2 linked regions of the Thiohalobacter thiocyanaticus genome follow. The protein of the gene in region 1 binds, or shares a complex with, the protein of each later gene. Links are inferred from orthologs where the notes say so. Each region holds a gene or a part of one and is shown on either strand. Other genes may lie near its edges.

Region 1 (11,867 bases):
TTCTGCAGCTCGTCGGGCTTGGTGAGCAGTTCCTCGCGACGGGTGCCGGAGCGGTTGATATTGATGGCGGGGTAGATGCGGCGCTCGGCGATCTTGCGGTCCAGGTGGATCTCCATGTTGCCGGTGCCCTTGAACTCCTCGTAGATCACGTCGTCCATGCGCGAGCCGGTGTCGATCAGGGCGGTGGCAATGATGGTCAGGGAGCCGCCTTCCTCGACATTGCGCGCGGCGCCGAAGAAGCGCTTGGGCCGGTGCAGGGCGTTGGCGTCCACGCCGCCGGTCAGCACCTTGCCGGAGGAGGGCACCACGGTGTTGTAGGCGCGCGCCAGGCGGGTGATGGAGTCCAGCAGAATGACCACGTCCTTCTTGTGCTCGACCAGACGCTTGGCCTTCTCGATCACCATCTCGGCGACCTGCACATGGCGGCTGGCCGGCTCGTCGAAGGTGCTGGATACCACCTCGCCGCGCACCGAGCGGTCCATCTCGGTGACCTCCTCGGGCCGTTCGTCGATCAGCAGTACGATCAGGTAGACGTCCGGGTAGTTGGTGGTGATGCTCTGGGCGATGTTCTGCAGCAGCATGGTCTTGCCCGCCTTGGGCGGGGAGACGATCAGCCCGCGCTGGCCCTTGCCGATGGGGGCGGCCAGGTCGATCACCCGCGGGGTGATGTCCTCGGTGCTGCCGTTGCCGATCTCCAGGCCCAGCCGTTCGGTCGGATGCAGCGGGGTGAGGTTCTCGAACAGCACCTTGTTGCGGGCGTTCTCCGGCGGCTCGAAGTTGATCTCGCTGACCTTGAGCAGGGCGAAGTAGCGTTCGCCCTCCTTGGGCGGGCGGATCTTGCCGGAGATGGTGTCGCCGGTGCGCAGGTTGAAGCGCCGGATCTGGCTGGGCGAGACATAGATGTCGTCGGGCCCGGCCAGATAGGAACTGTCGGCGGAGCGCAGGAAGCCGAAGCCGTCCTGCAGTATCTCCAGCACCCCGTCGCCGTAGATGGCCTCGCCGTTCTTGGCGTGGGCCTTGAGGATGGCAAAGATGATGTCCTGCTTGCGTGAGCGGGCCATGTTCTCGATGCCGATTTCCTGGGCAATATCAACGATTTCAGCGGCGGGTTTCTTCTTGAGATCGGTCAGGTTCATGTTTGTTACGGACGCAGTGGGTTTACGGGATGGATAGCACGACCAGGATCCGGCAGGGGTGCGGAGCTGAGGTGCGTCGTCAAATTAAAGCTTACAGGGGGGGCCGGTGAGGGCCGAGGAGCTATGGAGTTTGCTTTATCCGGTTAATCTAGCATGCCGTTCGGCGGCCGTCCAGCCTTTGCGGACGACCGCCGGCACGTTCAGATGTTGCTGTCGATGAAGGCCGTCAGCTGCGACTTGGAGACCGCGCCGACCTTGGTGGCCTCGACATTGCCGTCCTTGAACAGCATCAGCGTGGGGATGCCCCGGATGCCGTACTTGGGCGGCGTCTGCGGGTTCTCGTCGATGTTGAGCTTGGCGACCTTGATCTTGCCGGCGTACTCATCGGCGAGTTCGTCCAGGATCGGGGCGATCATCTTGCACGGGCCGCACCAGTCGGCCCAGTAGTCGACCAGGACCGGCTCGGAAGACTGCAGCACTTCCTGGTCGAAGGATGAATCTGTCACATACATGATGCGATCACTCACGGTTGTCGAACCTCCTGCTGTGCCTTGCCTGCATGCCAGAAAACCATTTCGGATCAGTGGAAGCGGACCGGGAACCCCCGGTTCTGGATGTGGAAGGCGCGGTGTGTTGTCGGATTTGCGGGATCTCGGGCCGCGCGTGCGGCGACCGGTCTGGATCGTGCCCGCCATTTCAGCGAAAAGCCCCGCGCATTGCAAGCCCCGGCGCCTGCCGTGCGGGCTGCTCGCCGCCGTTAAAATAGGTTATGCTAGGCCGTCATGACACAAGAAACTGAGAACACAACCCTTTTTTCCTCCCTGAACCTGTCGCCGGCAGTCCTGCAAGGTATTGAAGAGGCAGGTTTTACGAGTTGCACCCCGATCCAGGCCCGGGCTCTGCCGCCCCTGCTGGCCGGGCGCGACGTGGCCGGGCAGGCCCAGACCGGGACCGGCAAGACCGCCGCTTTTCTGGTGGCGGTGTTCGAACATCTGCTGCGGCATCCGCCGGCGGATGAACGTAGGCCGAACCAGGTCAGGGCACTGATCCTGGCGCCGACACGTGAGTTGGCGGTGCAGATCTACAATGACGCCGTCACACTCGGGAAACACACCGGGCTTACCTTCGCCGCCGTCTATGGCGGCACCGGCTACGAGGAACAGGCACAGCGCCTGCGCGAGGGGGTGGATGTGCTGATCGGCACGCCGGGACGCACCATCGATTACTTCAAGCAGCACCTGTTCGACCTGCGCCATGCCCAGGCCGTGGTGCTGGACGAGGCCGACCGCATGTTCGACCTCGGCTTCATCAAGGATGTGCGCTATCTGCTGCGCCGTTGCCCGCCCCCGGAGCAGCGCCTGGGACTGCTGTTCTCCGCCACCCTGTCCTGGCGGGTGACGGAACTGGCCTATGAGCACATGAACGATCCCGGGATCATCCGGGTCGAGCCCGAGCAGGTCACCGCTGAGAAGGTGCGCCAGGTGCTGTATCACACCGCCAACGCGGAGAAGATCCCGCTGCTGATCGGACTGCTCAAGCGGATGGACGCGCACCGCACCATCGTGTTCGTCAACACCAAGCACCAGGCCGAGCGGGTCTGGGGCTATCTGGAGGGCAACGGCATCAAGGCCGCCATCCTCTCCGGCGACGTGCCGCAGAACAAGCGCCTGCGGCTGCTGCAGCAGTTCCAGTCCGGCGAACTGCCGGTGATGGTCGGCACCGACGTGGCTGCGCGCGGGCTGCACATTCCGGATGTGAGCCATGTGATCAACTTCGACCTGCCGCAGGAGGCCGAGGATTATGTGCATCGCATCGGCCGCACGGCGCGGGCCGGGGCCGAGGGTGATGCCATCAGCTTCGCCTGCGAGAACTACGTCTATTCGCTGCCGGAGATAGAGGACTACATCGGCTACAAACTGCCGGTGGAGGCGGTCGACGAGTCCCTGCTCGGCGAGGTGCAGCCGCCGGTGCGGCGGGAGCGCCGCAAGCGCCCGCCCGGCGGTGGCGGGCGCGGCCGTGGCGGCGGCGGACGGCCGCACGGCGAAGGCGGTCGGCAACGGCAGGGCAGACGCGGCAGCGGACGCCGGCAGGACTGAATCCGGACAGAGACAGCGATGCATACCACCTGGCAAGACTGGCTGGCAACGCAGCAGGCCCGCACCGGCGCGCGCCTGCTGACCCTCGCGTTGGTCGTACTGGTAATCTATCAGTTGGCGCGCCTGACCTGGCAGCTGGTGCCGGCGCCGGACGTACCGCCCGCGCCGGCGACACCGGCAAACGTGGTTCCGTCCGCGCCGGCGGCCCCGGAGCGGGACCGGCCGTCGGCGGCGAACATTGCCGGCTGGCACCTGTTCGGCCAGGCCGATCCGGGCACAGGACCGGGAGTCGGCGGCGGCCGGGCCGCGCCCATCGATGCCCCCGAGACCCGCCTGAACCTGACCCTGCGCGGCCTGTTCGCCACCGAGGATCCCGAACGGGCCCGGGCCATCATCGCCGCACCCAATGGCGAGGAACGCAGCTACCGGGTCGAGGACGAACTGCCGGGCGGCGCCGAACTGAGCGCCATTTACGCCGATCGCATCATTCTGCAGCGCAACGGGCGCTACGAGACGCTGCGCCTGCCGCGCGAGTCGCTGGAGGGCGGCGCGGCAACCGGCGGGGGGCGCAGCGGCAATCTGAACCCGCGTGCCGGTGAGATCCTGGCCGAGTACCGCGGGATGCTGGAGACCAATCCGCGTGCGTTGGCTGACCTGATGCGGCCGGTGCCGGTCAGCGAGAACAACCGGTTCGTCGGATTCCGGTTGTATCCGGGCAACCGGCCGGAGTTGTTCCAGCAGCTGGGCCTGCGTCCCGGGGATCTGGTCACCCGGGTCAACGGTGTGGAACTGGACAGCGCGACCAGGGCCGCAGAGGTGCTGCAGCAGCTGCGCGACAGCCAGCAGGTCAGCGTGCAGCTGCGGCGCGGCAACCAGCTACTGGACTTGGCGTTTTCACTGCCCTGAGTGTAGGCTGGGGCAAGTTTTGGGGAATGAGTCTTGATCGATAACAAGCACAGCGCAAGCACTATGCGAGGCCTGAGGGGGATGCTGCAGCGGCTGCTGTTGATACTGATGCTCGGCGCGGCCCAGACCGCCTGGTCCCAGACCGTCACGCTCAATCTCAAGGACGCCGACATCAGCGCCCTGATCGGTACCGTGGCCGAGGTCACGGGGAAGAACTTCATTGTGGATCCCCGGGTCAAGGGTCAGGTCACGGTGATTTCCTCGCGGCCGATGGACACCCGCGAGGTCTATCAGGTGTTTCTCTCCATCCTCAAGGTGCACGGCTTCGCCGCCGTGCCCAGCGGCGAGGTGATCAAGATCGTCCCTGACGTGAATGCCAAGCAGGAGGGTATTCCCACCGTCAGCGACGAACGCCCCGGACAGGGTGATGAGATGGTCACCCGGGTGGTGCAGGTGCAGAACGTCACCGCCGCCCAGCTGGTGCCGATCCTGCGTCCGCTGGTGCCGCAGCAGGGTCACCTGGCGGCCTATCCCTCCACCAATGTCCTGATCATTTCCGACCGGGCCGACAACGTCGAGCGCATGGTCGATATCATCCGCCGCATCGACCGCGAAAGCGAAGGCGAGGTCGAGGTGGTGCGGCTGGAGCACGCCTCGGCCGCCGAGGTGGTGCGGATCCTGAACTCCATGCGCCAGGGCCAGCCGGGACAGCCCGTGGATCAGGGCCGGGGCGGCAGCACGCTGGCCGCCGATGAGCGCACCAACAGTGTGCTGCTCGGCGGTGAGCGCACCGAGCGCCTGCGTCTGCGCGCCATCATCGCGCACCTGGATACCCCGCTGGAGCGCGGCGGCAACACCCACGTGGTGTATCTGAAGTACGCCAAGGCCGAGGACCTGGTCGAGGTGCTGACCGGTGTGAGCACTCAGATCGAGGAGGAGCAGAAGGGCGGCGGCCAGCAGGCGGCGCAACGGGCCGGCACCAACATCCAGGCCGATCAGGCCTCCAACGCCCTGGTGATCACCGCGCCGCCGGACGTGTTCCGATCGCTGCAGGCAGTGATCCGGCAACTCGATATCCGCCGCGCCCAGGTGCTGGTCGAGGCGGTGATCGCCGAGATCAACGCCGACAAGGCCGCCGAACTGGGCGTGCAGTGGCGGGCCGCGCCGAACTCCAGCGAGGCCGGGGCCATCGGCGGTACCAACTTCGATATCACTACCCCCATCAACACGGTGGCGCAGAATCCGCTCGCCGCCGGCAACGGGTTGAGCATCGGCTACTTCGAAGGTACCACCGATTTCCTCGGCACCGAGATCCTCAATCTGGGCGCCCTGATCAAGGCCCTGGGCAGCGACAGCGAGTCCAATATCCTGTCCACCCCGACCCTGGTCACGCTGGACAACGAGGAGGCCGAGATCGTGGTGGCGCAGAACGTGCCCTTCATCACCGGTCAGTTCACCAATACCGGCGCGACCTCGGGCGCCACGAATCCCTTCCAGACCATCGAGCGCCAGGATGTGGGCCTGACCCTGCGGGTCACGCCGCAGATCAACGAGGGCGACGCCATCAAGCTGGAGATCGAGCAGGAAAGCTCCAGCGTGGCCGAGACGGCCGTCTCCGGCGCCTCGGACATCGTCACCAACAAGCGTTCCATCAAGACCAGTGTCATGGTGGCCGACCGCCAGGTGGTGGTGTTGGGCGGTCTGATCAGCGACGAGTTGAGCGAGTCGGTGCAGAAGATCCCGCTGCTGGGCGACATCCCGCTGCTCGGCAATCTGTTCAAGGCCCAGTCGACCAAGAAGACCAAGCAGAACCTGATGGTGTTCCTGCGGCCGGTGATCCTGCGCGATGCCGCCACCGAGAATGCGGTCAGCGCCGGCAAGTACAATTTCATGCGCGCCAAACAGCTGGAGAAGCGCGAGCGCGGGGTGAATCTGATGCGCGGCGACGATACGCCGCTGCTGCCGGAGATGGGCGGGTCCTTCGCTCCCGGCGCCACGGCGCCTGTCCTGCCGCCGCCGGCGCCCGAGGCGGGCGAGTCCGGTGATTCCGGGGCCGACACCGGTACGGAATTCGAGCTCGAATAGCATGACGATGGAGGACCCGGCGCAGGTGATGCAGGAGGCGGCCGAATCGGCCGAGCCGGCACTGCCCGGCTTTGCCTTCGCCAAGCGGCACGGGATACTGGTCGAGCGGGTCGAGGCCGGCCGGGCGCGGGTCAAGTGCCGGCCCGATGCCCGGCCGGCGGCGCTGGCTGAACTGCGTCGCCACCTGCAGCTGCCCCTCATCCTGGAAGAGGTGCCGGCCGAGCAGTTCGACGGCCTGCTGGCCGCCGCCTACGAGCAGGGCTCCAGCCGCACCATGCTGGCGATGGAGGATCTCGGCGACGAGTCCGACCTCAACAGCATCGCCGAGCAGCTGCCCGAGCCCGAGGATCTGCTGGAGAGCGAGGACGACGCGCCCATCATCCGGCTGATCAACGCCATCCTCACCGAGGCGGTGAAGGAAAACGCCTCCGACATCCACATCGAGACCTACGAGAACCGGCTGGTGGTGCGCTTCCGCGTCGACGGCGTGCTGCGCGAGGTGCTGCAGCCGCAGCGGGTGCTGGCACCGCTGATCGTCTCCCGCATCAAGGTCATGGCCAAGCTCGACATCGCCGAGAAGCGCCTGCCGCAGGACGGGCGCATTTCGCTGCGCATCGCCGGCCGGCCGGTGGACGTGCGCGTCTCCACCCTGCCGTCGGGGCACGGCGAGCGGGTGGTGATGCGCCTGCTGGACAAGCAGGCCGGGCGCCTGGACCTGAAGCACCTGGGCATGGATCCGGCCACCCGCGAGGTCATGGACCGCATCATCAAGCGCCCGCACGGCATCATCCTGGTCACCGGCCCGACCGGCTCGGGCAAGACCACCACCCTGTATGCCGTGCTGTCGGCCCTGAACGATCGCAGCCGCAACATCCTCACGGTGGAGGATCCGATCGAATACTACCTGGACGGCATCGGCCAGACCCAGGTCAGCACCAAGGTGGACATGAGCTTCGCCCGCGGCCTGCGCGCCATCCTGCGCCAGGATCCGGACGTGGTGATGGTGGGCGAGATCCGCGACCTGGAAACCGCCGAGATCGCCGTGCAGGCCAGCCTGACCGGTCACCTGGTGCTCTCCACCCTGCACACCAACAGCGCCGTCGGCGCCGTCACCCGCCTGCGCGACATGGGCGTGGAGCCGTTCCTGGTCGCCTCCAGCCTGGTCGGCGTACTGGCACAGCGGCTGGTGCGGGTGCTGTGTCACGAATGCAGGGTGCCCTATACCGCCAACGAGGCCGATTGCCGGGCGCTGGAGGTCGATGCCGCGCAGCCGCCGACCCTGTACCGGGCCACCGGCTGTGCCGCCTGCAACCAGCTCGGTTACCAGGGCCGCACCGGCATCTACGAGTTGCTCGAGGTCGACGAGCACATGGCGCAGATGGTCCATGACGGCGCCGGCGAGCACGAGATCGAGCGCTATGTGCGGGCCCGCGCGCCCAGCCTGCGCCAGGATGGCGCCCGCCTGGTGCTGGAAGGTCGGACCACGCTGGAAGAGGTGCTGCGGGTGACGCGTGAGGATTAGTGCCTGGACCCGGCATCGGAAATGTTGGCGATAACCCCCTGAGGATACCGTCATTCCCGCGCAGGCGGGAATCCAGTGACCGCAGCGGTGCCTGGATCCCGGCCGGAGCCTGTGCCGGCGCAGGCCGGTACCGGGATGACGTAACACGGGGGAGGTTCATGTAGATCTGTATCCTGACTCCTGAGTAATAATGCCCGCATTCGAATACACCGCACTGGATATCAAAGGCCGCGAACGCCGCGGCGTGCTGGAGGGCGATACCGCCCGCCAGGTGCGCCAGCAGCTGCGCGAGCGCCAGCTCACGCCCATGGCGGTGGAGCCGGTGGCGCAGGAGGAATCCAGTCGCGGCCGGCCGCGTGGCCTGGGGCTGCGCCGCGGGGCCAGCGCGACCGATCTGGCCCTGCTCACCCGCCAACTCGCCACCCTGGTGCGCTCCGGTACCCCGCTGGAGGAATCCCTGCGGGCGGTGGCCCAGCAGACGGAGAAGCCGCGGCTGGGCAACCTGCTGCTGGCCGTGCGCGCACGGGTCATGGAGGGCCACAGCCTGGCTGGCGGCCTGAGTGATTTTCCGCACGTCTTCCCCGAACTCTACCGTGCCACCGTGGCGGCCGGCGAACAGTCGGGTCATCTGGACCTGGTGCTGGAACGCCTGGCCGACTACACCGAGGCGCGTCAGCAGATGCGCTCGAAGATCCAGATGGCGCTGTTCTATCCGGTGATGCTGACCGTCATGGCCCTGACCGTGGTCGGGCTGCTGCTGGTCTACGTGGTGCCGCAGGTGGTGCAGGTGTTCGACAACATCGGCCAGACGCTGCCGCTGCTGACGCGGATCCTGATCGCCATCAGCGACTTCTTCCAGCACTGGGGCTGGCTGGTGCTGATCCTGCTGGTGCTGGGCGTGATCGGCGGCGGCTGGCTGTTCCGCCAACCCGGGCCGCGGCGCCGGCTGCACCGGCTGTACCTGTCGCTGCCGCTGATCTCGCGCCTGGTCAAGGGCGTGAACACGGCACGCTTCGCGCGCACGCTCAGCATCCTGGTCAGCAGCGGCGTGCCGGTGCTGGAAGGGCTGCGCATCGCCGGCCAGGTCATCGTCAACGAGCCCATGCGCGAGGCGGTGGAAGAGGCCGCGCGGCGGGTGCGCGAGGGCTCCAGCATCCAGGCCGCCATGCAGCGCAGCGGTTACTTCCCGCCCATGACCCTGCACCTGATCGCCAGCGGCGAGACCAGCGGCCAGCTCGAAGCCATGCTGGAACGCGCCGCCATCAGTCAGGAACGCGAGGTGGAAACCCTGATCGGGACCATCATGGCCCTGTTCGAGCCGCTGCTGATCGTGCTCATGGGCGTGCTGGTGCTGCTGATCGTGCTCGCCATCCTGCTGCCCATCTTCGATCTCAACCAGATGGTGCGCTGAAATGCGCAAATCCTTCACCACCAAGGACACGAAGAACACAAAAATACGATATACGTCATCCCGGCGCAGGCCGGGATCCAGATACCACCGCGGTTACTGGATTCCGGCCTGCGCCGGAATGACGATTCAAAGGGCCGGGTAGCTCAGTGAGCACCATTCATATCCCTTTGTGCTCTTCGTGTCCTTGGTGGTGAATCCTTTCCGAGTGAAGACATCCGTCCCATGCGCTGGCAACGCCTGACCCGCTCGCTGCGGCATTCCAATTACCGGATCTATTTCTTCGGCCAGCTGGTCTCGCTCAACGGGACCTGGATGCAGAACGTGGCCCAGGCCTGGCTGGTGTACCGGCTGACCGAGTCCAGCTTCATGCTCGGGCTGGTGAGCTTTCTCAGCCTGGCGCCGGTGCTGGTGTTCGGCCTGTTCGGCGGCGTGATTGCCGACCGACTGCCGCGGTTCCGGCTGTTTCTGGGCGCGCAGGTACTGGCCTGCCTGCAGGCGCTGACCCTGGGGCTGCTGACCGTGACCGGCCTGGTGACGGTGGAGTGGATCATGCTGCTGGCGCTGCTGCTGGGCCTGGTGCATGCAGTCGAGATCCCGGCCCGGCACACCCTGGTCGCCATGCTGGTGGCGAAGGAGGATCTGCACAATGCGGTCGCGCTCAATTCCAGCACCTTCAACTTCGCCCGCTTCCTCGGACCGATGCTGGCGGGCTGGCTGATCGCCCTGTGGGGCGAGGGCCCGGTGATCCTGCTCAATGCCCTGTCCTTCCTGGCCGTGATCCTGGCCATCCTGCGCATCCGCGTGCCGGTCACGCCCGAGAAGCTGGAGCGGCGTCAGGAAGGCATCTGGGACGGGTTGAGGTTCGCCTGGCAGCGGCCCGACCTGCGCTACGCCCTGATGATCGTCGGCGCGGTCAGCCTGTTCGCCAATCCCTACCTGGTGCTGATGCCGGTGTTCGCCCGCGAGGTCTATGGCGGCGGCTCCGACCTGCTCGGACTGCTGGTCGGCGTGGCCGGACTGGGCGCACTGGCCGGCGCCCTGCGGCTGGCCCAGCGGGAAAAGGGCGAGGGGCTGGAGCGACTGATTGCCGGTGCCGGCCTGCTGCTGGCCGCTGCCCTGATGCTGTTCGCCTACATGCCCTGGGTCGGCGGCGCGCTGGCGCTGGTGGTGGTGACCGGCTACGCCATCACCACGCTGGTGGCGTCCACCAATACCTTCCTGCAGCTGTCGGCGCCGGACAATCTGCGCGGCCGGGTGATGTCGCTGTTCTCGGTGGTCTTCATCGGCATGTCACCGGTCGGCAACCTGCTCGCCGGCGCTCTGGCCGAGGGCCTGGGCGTGCAACTCACTGTGTTGCTGCTGGGGGCGGTATGCCTGGGGTTCGCCCTGTATTACCGCGGCTATCTGGGCCGCCGGCGCGAGGCGTGATGACGGGGGAAGACCGGACTCAGAGGGGCCGCTGGCGGACGCGCGCCGTGGAGCGGCGTTCCTGACCATCCGTGAAAAATATCGACTTGAAAATCAGGGGCTTTTGGCGGGCCTGTCCGGGCCCGTGGATCGATTCACTTTTATTTCAATGGGTTGAACCTGTTTTTGGTGCGTGCCCCAGTGCGTGTCAATTTGACGTCACTGGTATATACTCCCGGGAAAATCCCGGGTGCAGGGCGGCAACCGCCGTCTGTCCCTTCGAATAATTCAAAAAGTGGGAGTCGAATCATGTCCGGTTCAGGCCTGTTCTTTCCGTCATTCATCCAGGGCGCTGGTCGCCGCGCCGGTCTCCTGTCCACCGCGCTGCTATCCGCCCTGCTGTTGCTCCCCCTGACCGGCCAGGCTGCGGACAACTGTCCCATGCTGCCGGCGTCCGATCAGCTCGACAGCGACCAGGACGGCGTGGGGGATGCCTGCGACAACTGCCTGCTGGTGGCCAATCCCGATCAGATCGATACCGATGCCGATGGCTACGGCAATATGTGCGATCCCGATTTCAACAATGATGGGGCAATCAATTTTGCCGATCTGGCTTACATGAAGTCCAGATTTTTTACTGCCGATCCAGAGAGTGATCTGAATGGGGATGGGGCAGTCAACTTTGCCGATCTGGCTTTGCTGAAATCAATGTTCTTCCAGATGCCAGGTCCGACCGGCTGGACGCCGGCGCTGACCAACACTGCGCCCCTGGCCGCGGCGGGGCCCGACACCACGGCATACCCCGGCGAATATGTCGTGCTGGACGGACGCGGATCCTATGACGACGATGGCGACGTGCTGCATTACCACTGGACGCTGGCGGCAGCACCCTCGGGCAGCGCGGCCCAGTTGCTGGATGCCTGGAGCGATCAGGCCAGTCTGGTGCCGGACCTGCACGGCACCTACCGGATTGAACTCACCGTCTATGACGGTGCCGGTGCGAGTGCCTCCGACAGTATCGAGATCACCACGCTCAATGCCCGGCCGGTGGCCCATGCCGGCAGCGATTTCAGCGTCACGCCGGGCGACACGGTGACGCTGGACGCCTCGGCCTCCTACGACCCCGACAGCGATGCCCTGAGCTACCAGTGGAGCCTGATCAGCCGGCCCGACGGCAGCCTGGCCATGCTCAGCGATCCGGCCGCGGTGATGCCGCAGTTCGTCGCCGACGTGGCGGGGGATTACCGGTTCAGCCTGGTGGTCAACGACGGCCAGCTGGACAGCGATCCGGACAGCATCACGGT
Region 2 (11,951 bases), 1.4 Mb from region 1 along the record:
TGCCCGCGTCCCATTCGGTCGCGCACAGCTCGGCCAGGGCCGGGGCGGCCTGGTGGACCGGGTTGCGGGCCAGGTGCGGATAGGCGACATGGCCCTGGACGCCCTTGATGCGCAGTTCACCCGACAGCGAGCCGCGGCGGCCGTTCTTCATCACATCGCCCACCTGCTCGCTGCTGGAGGGTTCGCCCACCAGGCACCAGTCGATGCGCGTCCCCTGCGCCTGCAGCCACTCGACCACCTTGACCGTGCCGTTCACCGAGGGGCCTTCCTCGTCGCTGGTGATGAGGAAGGCGATGGAGCCGCGCGGTTCGGGATGGGTGGCGAGAAAGCGGTCCACGGCCGTGAGCATGGCGGCCAGGCTGCCCTTCATGTCGGCGGCGCCGCGGCCGTAGAGCCAGCCGTCGCGCTCCGTGGGTTCGAAGGGCGGGCTGTCCCAGGCCTCGAGCGGGCCGGTCGGCACCACGTCGGTGTGGCCGGCGAACACGAACAGCGGTCCGCTGTCACCGCGCCGCGCCCACAGGTTGCTGACCTCGCCGAAGGGCAGGGGGGTGATGTCGAAGCCGCGGGCGGTCAGGAATTCGGCCATCATGGCCTGGCAGCCGGCGTCATCGGGGGTGACCGAGTTGCGGGCGATCAGGTCGCGGGCCAGGTCCAGGGTGGTCATGCTCATGAGGCCAGCAGTTCCTGGTAGCGCTCGGGGCTGAAGCCCACCTCGATGCGGCCGTCGATCTCCAGCACCGGGCGCTTGATCAGGGTCGGGTTGTCCAGTACCAGCGCCTTCACCGCGTCCGGGCCGAGATCGGCACGCTGCGCCTCGGGCAGCTGACGCCAGCTGGTGCTGCGGCGGTTGATCAGGGCGACGGGGTCGAGTTGACGCAGCCAGTCATCGACCCGGCTCGGTTCCAGGCCGTCGGCGCGGAAGTCGTGGAAGCGGTAGTCAAGGCCCTGCTGGTCCAGGAAGCGGCGGGCCTTGCGCACCGTGTCGCAGGACGTGATTCCAAATAATGTTATTTTCATAAACCCTGGATAAGCTGATGAGAAATATGCCTATTGTCGCCTAATTCCGGTGGCGGGAAAAGTCTCGGCAGGGGGCTGGCGGCTCGGGGTGCAAATTCCCGGTAAAGGTTTCCCCTGATAAGTCGACAAATTGACGGAAGAGGGCCGGCCAGGCGCTGTCTGTCATGAAGGGTCCGGTTACGGCAGCGAAAATCGCGGCGGGGCGGTCCGGACCGATCCGCGTCAATAAGAATGGACAGGGACCAGTGTCCAGCCAGCTCACAGCTTCGGGTCCGAGATAATGCCAGATTCCACCCAGGTGCCTGAAACCCGTATCGCTGCGGATTTTTCCCAGCTCGATACCTTACTACAGGCCTCTCCCGCTGTCCTCTACAGTGGCAGTCAGAATCCCGGAACCCAGTCGCTGGAAGTGGACTGGGTGAGCAGCAACCTCTGGGCCCTGACCGGTTACCGGCCGCAGGAGGCCCGGGATCCGTCCTGGTGGAGTCAGCAGGTTCATCCCGATGACCTGGAGCGGGTGCAGGTCAGTTTCGCCCGCCTGGGCAAGCGCAGGGAAATCTACGCCGAGTACCGCTTCCGCTTCCGCAACACCGGTTATCGTTGGATTCGCGATCACCGCCGGGTCTGCGACCCGGAGGTCGACGGCCGCTGCCAGGTCAAGGGGGCGTGGCTGGATGTGACCGAACGGCGCGAGATCCAGACCCGGCTGCATGAGCGCGAACAGCTGCTGCGGCGCCTGGTCGAGACCGACATGGAGGGCGTGCTGGTGGTGGACGCCGAGGGCCGCATCATCGAGATCAATCCGGCCGGGCTGGGACTGCTGAGTTGCCGGGATGCCAACGAAGTCATCGGCAACAGCCTGATGCACTATGTGGCACCGCATCATCAGAAACGCTTCGTGCTGCTGGCCCGGCGGGCCGTCAGCGGTGAACCGGTCAATTACGAATTCGACATTCACGACGCCCGCGGCGAACCGATGCGGGTGGAGACGCGCTGCTCGCCGCTGTTCGACGCCCACGGCCAGATCCGCTCGGTGCTGATCGTGGCGCGCGACAGCAGCCGCCGCTCCGATGCTGCCTACCAGGCCCAGTACCTGGCCCACTACGACATGCTCACCGGGCTGCCCAACCGGGCCCTGTTCCGCGACCGGCTGCTGCAGTCCATGGCCCAGGCGCGCCGCTCCGAGACCCTGATCGCGGTGATGTTCCTGGACATGGACAATTTCAAGGACGTCAACGATACCCTCGGCCACGCCGTGGGCGATCGTCTGCTCAGGGAGGTCTCGGCGCGCATCGTGGGCTGCACCCGCGAGACCGATACCGTGGCCCGCTTCGGCGGCGACGAGTTCGGCGTGATCCAGACCAGCATGCACTCGGTGGAGGATGCCGCCGAACTGGCCGAGCGCATCGTCGATACCGTCAGCCAGCCGATCATCATCGATAATCACGAGATCCATTCCGCCATCAGCATCGGCGTGACCCTGTATCCCTTCGACGATCACCACAATGCCGACGAACTGCTCAAGAACGCCGACCTGGCCATGTACAAGGCCAAGCGCGAAGGCCGCAACCGGTTCCAGTTCTATGTCGCCGAGCTCAATCGCATCGTCCAGCGCCGGGCGACCATCGAGCGCGACCTGCGTCTGGCGCTGCAGCGCGACGAGTTCAGTCTGCATTTCCAGCCGCAGCTGTGCATCGAAACCGGTCAGGTGATCGGGGTCGAAGCGCTGCTGCGCTGGAATCAGCGCGAACGCGGGCCCATCTCGCCGGCCGAGTTCATCCCGGTGGCCGAAAGCACCGGCCTGATCATGGACATCGGCCAGTGGGTGCTGCAAGAGGCGTGTCGCCAGGTCACCGAGTGGCAGGCGGCCGGACTGCCGCCGGTACGGGTGGCGGTGAACATCTCGCCGGTGCAGTTCCGCCACCGGCAGCTGCTGGACTCGATCATGAACGCTCTGCAGTCCAGCGGCGTGGATCCGCAACTGCTGGAGATCGAGCTGACCGAAAGCCTGATCATGCGCGATGCCGACACCACCATCTCCACCCTGCGCCGGCTGCGCGAGTTGGGCGTGGAGGTGTCGGTGGACGATTTCGGCACCGGCTATTCCTCGCTCAGCTATCTCACCCGCTTTCCCATCAACAAGATCAAGCTCGACCAGTCCTTCGTGCGCGACATCCACAAGCCCGACGGCGCGGCCATCGCCCGCACCGTCATCACCCTGGGCCAGACCCTGGACATGCGCGTCATGGCCGAGGGCGTGGAGACCTACGAACAGCTGGCCTTCCTGCGCGAACACGGCTGCCACGAGGCCCAGGGCTTCCTGTTCAGCCGACCCATGCCGGGCGGGGCCATCCAGCGCCTGCTCACCGACTCGCGCGAGGACCTGCGCCTGCGCATGCTCGAGCCGGCGTTCTGACGCTTTCTTCCGCTTCTGTTCCATTCGACCGGGATACTCCCTCCCGGGCCCTTGTCCCGCCCCCCCCCGGTGCAGCGTCTGCCGGTTGAATACATGCCGTTGACCATATATACGGAATACCGTATATTCGGTCGCCATGCAGATCTCACCCGACAGCCTGTTCGCCGCCCTGGCCCACCCGCTGCGTCTGCGCGCCCTGTTGCTGCTGCAGCGGGAAGGCGAGTTGTGCGTGTGCGAACTGACCCATGCCCTGCACGTGTCCCAGCCCATGATCTCCCGCCACCTGGCCCAGCTGCGCCAGGCCGGTGTGGTCAGCGACCGGCGTCAGGGCCAGTGGATCTACTACCGGCTGCATGAGGCGCTGCCCGACTGGGCGGCAAAGGTCGTGGCGCAGACGGCGCTGGGCGTGGGCAATCAGTCTCCCTTCAGTGAGGATCACGCCGCGCTGGCCGCCATGCCCGATCGGCCCGGCAGTGCCTGCTGCGCCTGAATGAGTCGTTTCTGTGCGCCTCAGCGTCTTTGTACCCATAGGGCATAAACGTCCTCTGCGTTGCAGTCACGCTGCTCAGGTGATGAACCCGTAACGAGGTATACCCGCTCATGAACCTGCTCTTTCTCTGCACCGGCAATTCCTGCCGTTCCCAGATGGCCGAGGGCTGGGCCAGGCGGCTCGCCCCGGCGGGCTGGCACATCGACTCGGCCGGCATCGAGTCCCATGGCCAGAATCCGCGCGCCATCGCCGTGATGGCCGAGGCGGGCGTGGATATCTCGGACCAGGCATCCACCCGCGTGACCGACGCCATGCTGCAGGCGGCCGACCTGGTGATCACGGTGTGCGGCCATGCCGACGAGCACTGCCCGGCACTGCCGCCCGGCACCCGCCGGGAGCACTGGCCGCTGCAGGATCCGGCGCGGGCCACCGGGACGGAAGACGAGATCCTGGCCGTGTTCCGCGCCGCGCGTGACGATATCCGTGACCGGGTGCGTGCACTGCTGCAGCCGCTGCAGCAGGAGCAGGCACAGCAGCAGCAATGACCCGCCTGTGTGAATGGCCACGGAAAACACGGAAAGCACGGAAAGCACGGAAATATACGATTCAGCGCGTAGGTCGGGTTAGCGCAGCGTAACCCGACGGCCCGCGGCATGTTGGGTTACGGCGCTGTGCGCCTAACCCAACCTACGTTATGCCGGACATCAGCAGTTCAGAACGCAGGTCGGATCAACGCAGCGTAACCCGACATCTTCACAGGAGCGAACATGAGTAGCCAGTGCGAGACCACCGCCAGACGCGCCGCCGGCGCCGACATGGGTTTTTTCGAACGCTACCTGACCCTGTGGGTGTTCCTGTGCATCCTGGCCGGCATCGGGCTGGGGCATTTCTTCCACGGCGGCTTCCAGGTCATCGGCGGCATGGAAGTCGCGCAGGTCAACCTGCCGGTGGCGGTGCTGATCTGGTTGATGGTCATCCCCATGCTGCTCAAGATCGACCTGCGTGCATTGAAGGGCGTGCGCCGGCATGCGCGCGGCGTGGGTGTGACCCTGTTCGTGAACTGGGCGGTCAAACCCTTCTCCATGGCGCTGCTGGGCTGGCTGTTCATCGGTTGGCTGTTCCGGCCCTGGCTGCCGGCGGAGCAGATCGAGTCCTATATCGCCGGACTGATCATCCTGGCCGCTGCGCCCTGCACGGCCATGGTCTTCGTCTGGAGTCACCTCACCGAGGGCGAGCCGCACTTCACCCTGACCCAGGTGGCCCTCAACGATGTCATCATGATCTTCGCCTTCGCCCCCATCGTGGGCCTGCTGCTGGGGTTGTCGGCCATCAGCGTGCCCTGGGACACCCTGGTGCTGTCGGTGCTGCTCTATATCGTCGTGCCGCTGATCCTTGCCAACCTGTGGCGGCGCTGGCTGCTCAATCACGAACACGGCTATCTGCGCCTGCAGCGGGTGCTGGAGCGGATGCATCCGGTCTCGCTGGCGGCACTGCTGGCCACGCTGGTGCTGCTGTTCGGCTTTCAGGGGGAACAGATCATCAAGCAGCCCCTGATCATCGCGCTGCTGGCCGTGCCCATCCTGATCCAGGTCTTCTTCAACTCGGGGCTGGCCTATCTGCTCAACCGGGCGGTGAAGTCCCCGCATTGCGTGGCCGGCCCCTCGGCGCTGATCGGTGCCAGCAATTTCTTTGAACTGGCCGTGGCCACCGCCATTGTGCTGTTCGGCTTCGAGTCGGGCGCGGCGCTGGCGACGGTGGTCGGCGTGCTGATCGAGGTGCCGGTGATGCTGCTGGCGGTGCGGGTGGTCAACCGCAGCCGCGACTGGTACGAGTCCCGTGCCGGCGTGCCCGCGCACGCGAGCTGCTGCCCGCCCGGTGCGGCGGACCCCGGCGGACATTGATCACCAGTGCCGGGGGCAGGCAGGGCCGGGCTGCACTGCTACACTGAACCTGGAGAGCATCAATCCAGGAGGTATGCCATGTCCGCAGCAGGAAAGAGTGCCGGCCGCGGCGCCGCAATTCTGTGGATGACCGCCGCCCTGTTCGCAGCCACAGTCTGGCTACTGCCGGCCGCGCCGGTGCAGGCCATGAACGGGGAAGCGAAGGTGGTCTATCACGCCGATTATTCCGATCCGCGCCGCTTCAGTGCGATGCTGACCAGCATCAACAACATGATCACCACCTACAAGAGCGATCTGCGCGATTATGACGTGCGCATCGTCTTCGTCGCCCACGGCATCCGCTTCCTGACGGAGGACGCGCTGGCCGAGACCCCGTTCGCGGCCGACGCCGCATTGCGCGAGCGGCGCGAGAATCTGCGCGGCCGGCTGCGCAGCCTGGTCGATGTGCACGGTGTGAAGCTGGAACTGTGCGACATCACCCGTTCCGAAATCGGCCTGTCCGAAGACGAGTTGTACCAAGGGGTCGAAATGGTCCGTTCGGGCGTGGTGCGTATCGCTGAACTGCAACAGCAGGGCTTTGCCTATCTCAAAATCGAGTAAGGCGGGATTCAGGAACCCGTCCGGCCCCGGCGTGTCTCATATCCTGTCAACAGCAATCACCGAGCGGGGAACTTCATGATACGCATGCTGCTGGCTTTCGTGCTGGGCCTGATGCTGGTGCCGGTCCAGGCACAGGAGACATCGGTCGGGATCGACCACTGGCAGGTCGAATGGCCCAACACCCGGCCGCGGGATCCTGCGCTGGCCGCCGACGGCCGGGTCTGGTTCGTTGGGCAGACCGGCGACTATGCGGCCGTGTTCGATCCGGAGACGGAAACCTTCAGGCGTTACGATCTGCCCGAGGGCGCCGGTCCGCACACCGTCTATATCACCCGCGACCAGGAGATCTGGTACGCCGGCAACCGGGATGCCCATCTGGGTCGGATCGATCCGCAGACCGGCGCCATCGAACGCATCGCCATGCCGCAGGGACAGCTCAAGGATCCGCATACCCTGTACGAGGACTCCAAGGGCCGGCTCTGGTTCACCGCCCAGTGGGCCAACCAGATCGGGCGTTACGATCGTGACAGCGGCGAGATCCGGTATGTCGATGTCCCGACGCCCAAGGCACGCCCCTACGGCATCCTCATCGACGCCCAGGATACCGTCTGGGTCGCGTTGTTCGGGACGCATAAGCTGGCGCGGATCACACCCGACATGCAACTGACCGAAATCGAACTGCCGCGGTCTGAGGCCCGGCCGCGCCGTCTGGCCGTCAACGCCTGCGGCATCTGGTACGTCGATTATGCCGAGGGCTACCTGGGGCGCTACCAGCCGTTGACCGGCGGCTTCAGGGAGTGGCGCCACAGTCCGGCGGCGCAGGCCGGCCCCTATGCCATGGCTGCCGACGCGGCCGGCCGCATCTGGTTCGTCGAGACCCATCCCGATCCCAACCGCCTGGTGGGGTTCGATCCGGATAGCGAGCGCTTCTTCGGCGTCAGCCCCATCCCCGGCGGCGCCGGTGCAGTGCGCCACATGGTGTATGACCCGTCACACCACGCCCTCTGGTTCGGCACCGACACCAATCGCCTGATGCGGGCCGACCTGCCGCCGATGCAGGCGCCCGCGGTCCCGGCCCAGGCTGCCACCGCGGACAGGGGCTGTAACTGATGGAGGTAAGGATGAAACGCATACGCACAAGCCGCATGTGCTGCCTCAGAGTGCTGCTGTTCGGCTGGCTGCTGACGACGGTTGGGTTGAGCGTTGCGGCTGATGCCGACCGGCGTCTGGAGACCGTGGCCGAGGGACTGGGCATTCCCTGGGGCATGGCGTTTCTGGATGCCGGCACCCTGCTGTTCACCGAACGCGCGGGCCGGGTCGGGCGGCTGAATCTCGCAACCGGCGCGGTCAGCTACCTGGACGGTGTACCCGGGGTGTATGCCGAAGGGCAGGGCGGTCTGCTGGACATCGCCCCTGCGCCGGATCATGCCGAGACCGGCTGGATCTATTTCACCTACGCCAAAGCGGTGGACGGCCAGGGCGCGACCGCCCTGGCGCGGGCGCGGCTCAGCGGCGACCGGCTGGCGGACTGGCAGGAACTGATCGTCACGCAATCCCGCAGCGACACCACGCGCCACTTCGGCAGCCGCATCGCCTTCGACGGCAGGGGACATCTGTTCTTCGGCATCGGCGACCGCGGCGTGCGCCCCAATGGTCAGGATCTGACCACCCACGCCGGCAGCGTGCTGCGCCTGAAGCTCGATGGCAGCGTGCCGCAGGACAACCCCTTCGTCGGCCGCGAGGACGTGCTGCCCGAGATCTGGAGCTACGGCCATCGCAATCCGCAGGGCCTGGTCTACGACAGCGGGCACGACCGCCTGTGGCTGATTGAGCACGGCCCGCGCGGCGGCGACGAGATCAATCTGGTCACGCCCGGTGCCAACTATGGCTGGCCGGTGGTGTCGCACGGCCAGGAATACTGGGGGCCGGTCGATGTCGGCGAGGCGACATCGAAGCCGGGCATGACGGATCCGGTCAAGGTCTACATCCCCTCCATCGCCCCGGGCAGCCTGCTGCTGTATTCCGGCCAGGCCTTTCCCGACTGGCAGGGCGACCTGTTCTCCGGTGCCCTGAAGCTGCGCCATCTCAACCGCGTCACCCTCGATGCCGACGGCAACCCCGTCGGCGAGCAGCGCCTGCTGCAGGATCTGGATGCACGCATCCGGGCCCTGGCTGAAAGTCCTGAAGGCTGGCTGTATCTGTCCACCGACAGCGGTCGGATCTACCGCCTGCGACCCTGAGCGGAAGCTTCAGAACGGCCGCCCGGCGGCCGTTATGACTGTTGAACGGCTTCCGGCCGGGGATTCGCAGGGAGGATGCTGTCGTGGATGGCATTGACTACACGCCGCTGTTCCGGGCGCTCAGTGAGGACGACCTCAGGAAGATCGACCCCTACATCGGCACCATTGAACTGGATGCCGGCGATGTCCTGTTCGCCGAAGGCGACCAGAGCGACTTCGCCGCCTTTGTCACTGATGGACAGCTGGAAGCCGTCAAAAAGGACTTCAACAACAACGAAAAGATCGTGTCCCGTTTCAGCGCCGGTACGGCCATCGGTGAAATGGCCCTGCTCGACGGTCTGCCGCGCTCCGCCACCATCCGGGCAGAATCGGCCGCCTCCGTGACGGTGCTGGACCGCCAGGGCCTGGATGCCATCATCGCGGCCGAGCCCCATGTCGGGGTGAAGATATTGCGCCATCTGGCCAGGACCGTCAGCTACAACCTGCGTCGTACCTCGAATCAGCTTTCCGACCTGTAACCGCCGTCCCTGCACCGGCCATCCGGCCAGTTCTGTCCATTTCTGCGAACAGCGAGTCCCCTGTCCCGGCTGCATGGAATCAGTGGGGGCGGGATGTTCAAGCCCAGCCGTGGTTGTGCCGTGTCCATGAATTGGAGTAATGGCGGCACAGTTCATGTAAGCAAATGCTGACTTGTGAATGGGGGGCCGCGTGCTATAAGTATGGGTGGATCTTCAGATGGCGGCTGTCCGCCGCAACCGATGGAAAACAATAAATATCTGAGGTTGAGCCCATGCAGACCAAGACACTGGTTCCATCCCTTCTGGCCGTGGCGCTGGCCGCCGGCTGTCAGAGCAATCCCTCCAAGGAAGACTGGGGCGCGACCCTGGGCGCGATCGGCGGCGCCGTGCTGGGCGCGGCCGTGGCCGGCGACAACAAGTGGCTGGGCGCGGCCATCGGGGGTGCGGCGGGCTATTATGCCGGCCGGGCCATCGGCCGGCACCTGGACGAACAGGACCGCAAGGCCCTGGCCGCCTCCACGGTGGAAGCCCTGGAGCAGGAAAACGCCGGCGTGGCCAGCTGGAACAGCGACCGCAGCGGTGCCTCGGCCGAGATCAAGACCGGCGAGATCAGTTACCAGAGCGAGCCGAAGCAGATCAAACGCCTGAGCACGGTTGAAGCCGTGCCCAGCATCAAGCTGGAAAACCGCCAGTATGAAACCACGTCCGCGCTGCGGGTGCGGGCCGGTCCGGGGACCCGCTACGGCATCATCACCACGCTGGAGACCGGTGATGTGGTCACCTCGGCGGGACGCACCGACAACGGCTGGCTGATGCTGGCCAAGCAGGGCGTGACCATGGGCTATGTCCACGGGGACTATGTGCAGCCCTACAACCCGGTGCAAGCCGCCCAGGCCAGGGGGATCGACCTGGACAGCGAACAGGTGGAAACCCTGCCGAAGCAGGAGGGCTTCGCCGGCATCGACCTGGATGCGGTGGAGACCTCCAGCTCCACCGTCACCGCCCAGCGCGGCTGCCGCGAGGTCGAGATCAGCGTCAATACCGACAAGGGTACGGAGCAGGAAACCACCCAGGCCTGCCAGAAGCCCGACGGCGTCTGGGAACTGGGCTGAGGAGGCGGCATGAAGTATCAACGGCGGGTTCTGGCAGCCGCATTTGCCAGTTGCATGATAGCGCCGGCGCATGCCGACAAGGTGTTCGCCCACAGCAAATCGCTGGACATGTCCTTTACTGCGCTGGGCGAGCCCTGGTGCCGGGAGGACGTCCGGATGCAGGTCAGTGGCGGTGACGCCGGCAGGTTCGCGACCGAGGAATATCTGGATATTCTGCAGAAGCTGGGGCATGTGCTGGTGCGCGAGTGCGCCGAGGCGCAGACCATGAGCATCGAGGGCCGGGCCGGGGACCGGTCCGTCTGGACCGGCCGGGCCGAACGCGGCAACGGCTGGATCGCCCAGCAGATACCGGTGTCGCCGCCGGCCGCGGCGGTCGCCGGGTCCGAGCCGGCTTCCGCCCCGCCCGCTGCGGCGACTGCATCCATCCCCGATGCCCCGGCAGCCGCCCAATCCGCACCCGCATCCGCACCCGCATCCGCATCCACACCCACACCCACGCCCACGCCGGCCGCCGCAGCTGAGACAGTGATCGAACCGGCACCGGCCGCGCCGCCGGCGCTGGAGATCGCCGGCTGGAAGCCCGGCGGCCTGCTCCGCGTCAGCGGCGAGGTCGGCGAGGCGCAGGAAATCACGAGCCGTACCGACGGCTGCCGCATCCGCGCCTTCTTCGATCTCCAGGCCCGGTTCGGGCCGAGTTTCGAAATGACGCGGGAGTATGACTGCATCAACGGCTATGTCCACTCCAGGGTGAAGAACCGCCCGACTCAGGCCCGCTTCTACTACGAGGGGCAGAATCAGCCCTTCGCCACGTTGAACGGCTACTGGGTCGACGGCTTCAATCTCGACCGCGGTCTGCCGCGCCAGGTGGTGGCGCGCAACAGGACCACCACCACGGACCGCTGGAACCGCAGCTTCACCTCAGACAAGCTGCTGGTCTGGCTGGGGCAGGACCCGGAACTGCGGGCGCATTATTTCGCCACCTATGTGAACGGCAACAACCAGGTCTGGCGCCTGGAGAACACCCCGCTCATCGTCCTCACCGATAATGACGCGCTCAAGGCCGATCCCGCCGCCACGACACTGGCGCAGTCGATCACGGCGATATACCGGGATTTCTACGGCTACAGCAACACCAATCAGTTCAGCCAGGTCAGCTTCGTCATCACCGACAGCTTCTCCCTGACGCCGACCACCGACTATCAGAAGAATCTCAACGCCCAGAATCCCGATACCGCCTTCCACAAGGCCGGCCGTGCCCTGCGCCAGCGCGGCACGCCCTGGATGGTGCAGGTCGATGCCGACTTCGCGGCCAAGCGCGCCGCCTTTGCCGAGGCCGAGCGCAGACGTGCAGAGATGGAACGCCAGCGCCTGGCCCAGCTGCGGGCGCAGCACCAGTCCAGCCTGGACAGGCAGTATCAGGAACTGGTCAACGCCTCACCCTACGACCGGGTGCGGTTCTATGCCACGCTGCAGCTGGCGAAGGAGCAGCTGGCACGGCATCGCATCGACTTCACCAGCACCCGCGCCTACCACGGCAGCGCCCTGGGCGGGGCGCTGGTACTTGCCCATCCGGCCCAGTATCTGAATCAGGTGGACGCCGGTCGGGTGCGCCTGCCCGGACCGCTGCATCTGCTGGTCGAGGCCGACGATGGCGAGA

Evidence for each region.
Region 2: the proteins of trxA (region 1) and arsC are in contact, whole or in part, in an NMR structure (PDB 2IPA), measured with the Bacillus subtilis proteins. The link is inferred for Thiohalobacter thiocyanaticus from one-to-one orthologs.

The regions. Positions count from the first base shown.
Region 1 is NZ_AP018052.1:849,817-861,683, forward strand. The notes cover bases 1-2,834. They hold trxA (thioredoxin TrxA), read right to left. Parts: upstream 1,664-2,834; coding sequence 1,337-1,663; downstream 1-1,336. Other genes in these bases: rho (transcription termination factor Rho), read right to left, coding at 1-1,136; CFK21_RS03960 (DEAD/DEAH box helicase), read left to right, coding at 1,919-2,834. Also shown: more of CFK21_RS03960, read left to right, coding at 2,835-3,232; type II secretion system protein GspC, read left to right, coding at 3,251-4,138; type II secretion system secretin GspD, read left to right, coding at 4,202-6,223; type II secretion system ATPase GspE, read left to right, coding at 6,225-7,745; type II secretion system inner membrane protein GspF, read left to right, coding at 7,936-9,156; CFK21_RS03985 (MFS transporter), read left to right, coding at 9,379-10,584; CFK21_RS03990 (PKD domain-containing protein), read left to right, coding at 10,873-11,867. UniProt on the Bacillus subtilis protein: Participates in various redox reactions through the reversible oxidation of its active center dithiol to a disulfide and catalyzes dithiol-disulfide exchange reactions.
Region 2 is NZ_AP018052.1:2,200,114-2,212,064, reverse strand. Bases 2,833-5,750 are described here. They hold arsC (arsenate reductase (thioredoxin)), read left to right. Parts: upstream 2,833-4,033; coding sequence 4,034-4,468; downstream 4,469-5,750. Other genes in these bases: arsB (ACR3 family arsenite efflux transporter), read left to right, coding at 4,739-5,750; CFK21_RS10265 (metalloregulator ArsR/SmtB family transcription factor), read left to right, coding at 3,570-3,923; CFK21_RS10270 (putative bifunctional diguanylate cyclase/phosphodiesterase), read left to right, coding at 2,833-3,433. Also shown: dapE (succinyl-diaminopimelate desuccinylase), read right to left, coding at 1-670; CFK21_RS10275 (ArsC/Spx/MgsR family protein), read right to left, coding at 667-978; more of CFK21_RS10270, read left to right, coding at 1,298-2,832; more of arsB, read left to right, coding at 5,751-5,824; CFK21_RS10250 (DsrE family protein), read left to right, coding at 5,903-6,424; CFK21_RS10245 (Vgb family protein), read left to right, coding at 6,500-7,534; CFK21_RS10240 (PQQ-dependent sugar dehydrogenase), read left to right, coding at 7,546-8,664; CFK21_RS10235 (Crp/Fnr family transcriptional regulator), read left to right, coding at 8,748-9,182; CFK21_RS10230 (SH3 domain-containing protein), read left to right, coding at 9,455-10,294; CFK21_RS10220 (hypothetical protein), read left to right, coding at 10,304-11,951. UniProt on the Bacillus subtilis protein: Catalyzes the reduction of arsenate [As(V)] to arsenite [As(III)]. In vitro, can dephosphorylate para-nitrophenyl phosphate (pNPP).